One region of the Rhodohalobacter sp. 8-1 genome, then DNA from elsewhere that is predicted to be linked to it. Evidence: riboswitches for the same ligand, from Rfam matches in the RefSeq annotation. Region 1 holds a riboswitch; the other holds the start of a gene.

Region 1 (3,420 bases):
ACACTCTAGATACGGTCGTGGTGAAATTATGGCTGCTTTCAATGATATTCGAAAAGGAAAATTATATCTACCAAGGGAAGGAGTTTACTATCACAAAGAAACGAAATGTAATCTGCTTTTCGTGACATTAAATAAAAGTGAGAAAGAGTACTCACCATCTACAATGTATCGCGATTATGCAATTTCAGATACTTTGTTTCACTGGCAAACTCAAAGTAATACTAAACCAACCACCAAAAAGGGCATTCGCCATTTAGAACATAGAGAAAAGGGAATTACACCACTACTATTCATTAGAAATCAAAGACGTGACGAAAGGAGAGAAACTGAACCATACTTTTTTGTAGGTCCAGTAAGTTTAAAAAAATGGGAAGGTTCTCAGCCTATGGACATTGTGTGGAAAGTGGAAGAGCCACTTCCAGCAGATATTTATAAAGCTACTGCTGTTAACAAAAATTGAAAGTTATGAATCAAATCGATCAAACCAATTGTGAGTATTTAACCGCTAATAAAACAATTGAAACAATACAAATTTCAAGCGATGAATACGAATTAGTTGTTCGTGTTTTTAACTACAAAGGAGTTTCATTCAGAGTATTTAATTCGGTACTAAGTTTTGAAGGGTTTTGGAAAGGATTGAATGATGGAGATTATCATTTTAATTCGGAAAAAGAATTAGATCACTGGTTAAGAACATTCACAATCAATTGATTCCTTACCGACTATCAAATGTTCATCCTCCCCTCTTCTAAAGGAGCCTGGCCGGTTCGGAAAAACTGGATTGGAGGCATCAGAAATTTGTAGGGATTTAGTGATTAGTTGATTTGGTGTTTAGTGGATTAGGGAATTTGGTGGTTGGTAAATTAGGTGAATAGTGGAATTGGAAGTTTTCAAACAGTGGAACAGCCACTCCCCTATTTATGAATTTGTTAGGCCCCGGAAACCGCTGGTATCCATCAACTCAAAAATAAGTCAAAATGGCAGTCGGGAAGAGTTCGGAAGCTACTCTGTGATCGCCTGATCGCTCCGTATCAAGTCCGGACCATCTCCATACCAAGTCCGTACCAAGTCCAAGAAATTTTGGACTGGGTGTGGCGTTGGTTAGGCGATGAACGGGGTGGAAATGGCGGGTAGTTTTGGGGGGTGGGGTTTCTGTCAATTTGGCAAATTTGGGTGAGGGAGGGTTTGGGTGATGGAGTGAGGGAGAGATGGGGAGATGGGGAGATGGATGAATTGTGGAACTGTTGAACTGTGGAATTGTGCCGTTGAACTTTTGAGTATTGCACTTACGCGCAATGTTGAATTGTGGAACTGGTGAACTGTTTGTCACGATTCTGAGTGCAGACAAAATCAAATCATTCAGAGACTCCATTATAAGATACGGCAGGCTTTACTTGTTGCTGGCACTGTCAACCGGATGGGCGAACCGATCATAAACCTGCGGATCAAAAATATTGACGGTAACCATTTCTGATATCGGAATTCCGGTCTGAAAGCCATTTTTATTCAGAAACTTCCTTCAGTTTTCTTTTTTCCTGAATCGGATGTAATTTGATACATAATTTTAGTCTATCTCATGATCATGAAATCTGAAAAATTGCTTCAAAGAGTAACATTTGATCAGTCAGTATTAACCGGAAAACCAATCATTCGCGGAATGAGAATATCCGTTGAAATGATTCTCGATCTGTTGGCAAAAGGAGCCACCGTACAGGAAATATTAGAGGATTACCCTGAACTTGAAACGGACGATATTCGTGCTGCTTTGCTATATGCCAAACGATTGGTTAGCGGAGAAGAAATCGTAGATATGGTGTAGCTGTGAGGTTTTTAGGTGAAGTGGTAAATTATGGAACTGGTGAATTGTTGAACTGTCGAACTGTTTATTTGATGCTACTCTTTTATAAGTATAGGTCTCTCTACATTTTCTAATTTGTCCTGTTCTGGCAAACCCCCTACTTTTATTTATCAAACAACATCAAGAAATCCATCGGAACTTCCGGCGGATTGCCAACCGACCTTCCCGGGCACGGTGGTTCAGCGATGTGGAACTGGCTGCATTCAGCCATTCAAACCACGGGGCCCATCTCAGGCACATGATCTTGGTGTAACAATCAAACCCGGCACATAACCTTTGTTACACATGCAGCCATTCAATGACAATGACAACGCCATCAGCGGTATCAGCTATAAAGAATCACACTTATCTTCGTGAATAATCCGGGTAAGCAGCTTCAGGAAAGTTTCGCAGGCAATGCAGCAAGAACCCTGGGCTACTTCCATAAATGCATGATCACAGAGCTTAAGGACGTCCGTCACGGGATGATTATCCTGGAGATATCCTACCCTGACGACACCGAACTCGAACGGGTGGACCGCGTGGCAGCCCTGCAGTACCTCTTCGCAGAACCCATGGCGCCGGATTTCTGGGAGATCACCTTTGTCCACATGGTCGAGTATCACACAACCGGTCCCGGCGGATACATGGGCATGTGCGGTAACATCTTTTACGACCAGGGACGAGGATACGTTGAGGGGGAGAGCAGTTTCGCACGTCACTACTTTACCGATCGGCTATACGATACGGGTGACCTTTATGAGATTTTATGTGAAACTGAAATTGATTGAGGGAGAGATGGAGTGAGGGAGTGAATGAGGGAGTGATGGAGAGAACAAGACCTGCAAGAGTGCGAACGCAGTGAGCTCCTGGCAGAGTCTTGTGCTTGTTGTGAAGGAGTGAGGGAGTGAGGGAGAGCCGGTTGAATTGTGGAATTGTGAAATTGTTGAACTGTGGAACTGAAACGGGGCTTGATTCTAATCTATTCGTTATTTTCTGCGGCGCGGTGGTAAGCCTGGTTCTATTTCTGTGTTTTGTGCGCCGCGCTCTTCTTAACCAGTCCCCTTGTCATCTCGACTAAGCGAATAAAATGAGCGCGCGGAGAGATCTCCTGGTTATCGGTATGAGTTTTGAAAAGACTTTGTTTAAAATGGATCCCAGCACAGGGAGATATCTCGGTGCATTCTCCGCCAGCCGGCGGATCTTTTACTCAATATGACAAAGGAGAATTATTATGACGGGCGGCGTATCTGACTCTGATTTTTTGCACGAATTCGTCTTACGCCGCCTGTTTAAATGACTATCGCGGCGCCGTGGGGAATCCGGTTCTATTTCCGTCTCTTGCGCGCTGTGTTCTACCCTGCGGGCTCCTTGTCACACCGGGCGCAGCCGAGCGGTCTGTCCGCCAACCGGCTGATCTCCATGCGATTGGCGGGAATTTTGGAGAGGCTTTGTTTAAAATGGATCGTGGAATTGTTGAACTGGTTAACTGACAAACTGTTGAACTGTTGAACTGTTTTCTTTAAGCCGATCAACATCAGGCATCACTTCCAGCCACGCTAACTCTCCCATCGAGCCGCCGG
Region 2 (3,420 bases), on a different contig from region 1:
TTGCAAGTTTGAGTGCATTTTCAGCATGACGCTCTGCACGCAGTGACAGGGTTTCAAGTCCCTGAAGCAGCAGAAAACTGTTGAATGGTGATTGTGCAGGTCCCACATCACGCAAACCTTCTACGCGTGCACGGATTGCAAAGGCAATGTTTCCAAACGGTCCATCTTCCCCGAAGACTTCCCAGAAGTTCAGACCGTGATAGGCGGGGGAGGGGTCTGTAAAGAGTGGGTATCGGCCGTTGCCCCAGTCAAAATTACCGGCATCTACAATCACTCCGCCAATACTAGTCCCGTGACCACCGATCCATTTGGTAGCTGATTGTACCACAACGTTAGCACCGTGATCGATCGGCCGGGCAATAGATCCTGCGGCACCAAATGTATTATCTACGACCAGTGCGACTCCATGCTTCTTAGCTACGGCCGAGATGCCATCAAAGTCAGGTACGTTACCTTTAGGATTACCAATACTTTCCACATAGATTGCTTTTGTATCATCATCGATTAATGCTTCGAAACTCTCAGGAGAATCATCTTCTGTGAATTTTACATTGATGCCTAATCGTGGAAAAGTCACCTTAAATTGGTTATATGTTCCGCCATACAGATTTTGGGTTGAAACAATATTATCACCGCTTTGTGCGAGGGTGATAATCGTAAGAAACTGAGCGGACTGACCTGACGCAGTACCAACGGCCGCTGCTCCGCCTTCGAGTGCAGCAATGCGTTTCTCAAACACATCCGTGGTTGGATTCATGATCCGGGTATATATGTTACCAAACTCTTTTAGAGCAAAAAGTGTAGCGGCGTGCTCGGTATCATCAAACTCATACGACGTGGTTTGATAAATAGGTACGGCTCGCGACCCGGTTGTTGGATCTGGTTCCTGGCCAGCGTGGAGCTGCAGGGTTTCATATTTGTAGTTTTTTTCTTGTCCGTTTGTGCTCATGGTAGTTTTGTTTGTTTTTTTGGTATTGGTTCTTTAGAAAATTGTTTTGGCGAGGAGTGTGTTTGAGGAGTTGAGAAGCCTGGATATATATCTAAGCCTAATCAACGTCCCGAAAACCCACCTCAGATCAAAACTCTGAACGAGTTTTGATCTGTCTCCTCCACGGAGGAGAGGTTTAAAAACTCCTCCCCTCGAGAAGGGTTTTATTGGCCATTCACCTGGTCTTATCCCTGTCTCGAATTAGGAACTGGTGATCGACCTTCATACAGCGATTTTGTACCATTAAAACTCCGTTATTTTGTACTTTTTCTATTTCTTCAGGATGTTCACCGACGCCAAGCTGCAGCCAAATGACTTTTGGATTGACTTCAAGCGCCTGATCTACAACTTCAGAGACATATTCCGGCTTAATAAAAATATCTACTGCATCAATCTGTTCAGGGATTGATTTCAAATCCGGATAAGCCTTTTCACCGAGGATCTCATCAGCGCCGGGATTCACCGGAATAATATTATAACCGGCCTTTTGCAGGTAGCGGCCCACAAAATGGCTGTCTTTATGTCTGTTTCTGGATATTCCCACAATGGCAATTGTTTTAATGTTATCAAGCCAGTATTCAATGGTGTCGGTCTCCTCCGATAGTTCAGGAGTTGCCCGCATCTTCTTGTCGTACCAGCCGTTAAATGTGCTTCTCAAAGGTTCGTAATGATTTTACTGTTAATGATAAAATTAAACTTATAAACTTCCCTCTCGGGAGGGCACAGTCACGCCGTCGGCGTGACAGGGGTGGGTTCGTGAGGTTGAGAAGCTTGAATGTAACTCCAAACCCAATCAACGCCCGGTTAACCCACCTCTGCTCAAACTCTGCACGAGTTTTGATCTGTCTCCTCCGTAGAGGAGAGGTCTAACAAAAAAAAGCCTCTTCCAAAAGTCCTGGCCCAATTGTGGGAGAAGGATTTTCAGAAGAGGCTTTTGATTACACTAATGGCCTGATCATCTCATCTTTCCTCCCCCGACATTTGCCGGCGTTGGCAGGATTTAGCACCTAACATAACGACATCGCTGCCGGAACTGGTTGCTAAGGTTTCACAGGGCCTGTCCCTCCACCTTTCTGGATAAGAGTTCAAAAATATAAAAGAACGAATCTCAAAAATATGAACAACAAAAAAGCCCTGCCGGTTTCCCAGAGGGCTTAAAATTCTTTCGAAAAATAATTACACCCTCTGCATCATGTGCGACAACATATACACATCATACAGGGACAAATAATATTTTGGGCTTTTTTATTCACTCCCTAAACATAGGTTAGATTATATATAGAATGCAAGATTTATTTTTTAAAATATATAAACCTAAAAAGAAGGACTGAGATGTACTTGGAACCACTTTTGGTATAAATTCCGGGTATTTATATGATGAAGTCCTTTGTTTATAATGATTTTTTCAGAGAGAGAATTTAAACCAACGGTTATCTGATTAACTAAAATCAGGGATCAATCATCATAATTATATCTTTCAATCCGTCCGTTTATTCCCTCAATTGCAAGCGGGAGCTGGTCAGGAGTAATGACCTTCATATTATCATGCATGTCATAGGTACTAATACTGAAATCACCGGAACCATCATTTTGTTCAAGTAATGTAATAGTTCGTCTTGGAGGACGTTTTGACCCAATTAAAGCACGAGGTCCGCTGCCTTGTGCCCCTGAGTGAATCATTTTCAGGCCATCTTTTACTGCGGGATACCATGCGTGATGATGACCGCTAAAATAATAGTCAACTCCATAATCGGTCATCATTTCAAATAGCTGGTCTGCATCGTTGAGTACTTCACCCGGACGATTACGCCCTTCAGCAATGGCATAAAGCGGCAAGTGGCCAATAATGAGTCTGAGAGCTGCATTTTTGGCTTCCTCCTGCGTTAGTTGTTCTTTAATCCAGTTGATCTCTTCTTTACTGATAAGGTGACCCGACGCATCCCAGCTGATCACGAAAAGATCATCGAATGAAAAACTGTAGTAGAAAGGAAAATTTTCATTGTTGATGTATGTTAGATCAGGCATTCGGGTGCTCCAGTATTCCTTTGCCAATTCTCGCTCATGATCGAAATTCCCGCTTTTAGAACCGTCATGATTACCGAGCGTGAAGGCAAACGGTATGTTCAGATCTCTCAAAGGCCCCCCGATTGTCTCATCAAAACCAGACCACATAGCGCGAATCTCGGTTTCACTAAGCTTGAGGCTTTGACCGGCAATCATATCCCCGGCGAATAGTACAAGATCAGGCTGCCACTTTTCAACGTATGCCATAGTGCTGTCTACAAAACGGCCGTAGTGAGTTGATCCATAACTTTCATTTAAGTCCGACATTAACACAATTCGCAAATCCGGCTTATTGGTGTCAAGTTGAGCTATTAGGTTTGCCTGAAATAAATGAATAGTGAGAAGGCAAAAAAGCAGGACTTTCATGC

The links. Region 1 has a riboswitch for S-adenosylmethionine ahead of AABW11_RS14200 (hypothetical protein). Riboswitches for the same ligand answer to the same signal wherever they lie in the genome.
Region 2: another riboswitch for S-adenosylmethionine. It lies ahead of AABW11_RS17640 (CoA-binding protein); the one in region 1 lies ahead of AABW11_RS14200 (hypothetical protein).

What each region holds. Positions count from the first base shown of each region.
Region 1 is NZ_JBBVMF010000015.1:63,549-66,968, reverse strand. Features, by position in the region: gene AABW11_RS14215 (DEAD/DEAH box helicase) at 1-460, shown strand, start outside; gene AABW11_RS14210 (hypothetical protein) at 466-711, shown strand; gene AABW11_RS14205 (DUF433 domain-containing protein) at 1,583-1,819, shown strand; SAM-I-IV-variant riboswitch at 1,971-2,087, shown strand; gene AABW11_RS14200 (hypothetical protein) at 2,212-2,628, shown strand; gene AABW11_RS14195 (hypothetical protein) at 3,323-3,420, opposite strand, start outside.
Region 2 is NZ_JBBVMF010000024.1:51,764-55,183, reverse strand. Features, by position in the region: gene AABW11_RS17645 (O-acetylhomoserine aminocarboxypropyltransferase/cysteine synthase family protein) at 1-949, opposite strand, end outside; gene AABW11_RS17640 (CoA-binding protein) at 1,164-1,646, opposite strand; SAM riboswitch class I at 1,946-2,072, opposite strand; gene AABW11_RS17635 (metallophosphoesterase family protein) at 2,444-3,418, opposite strand.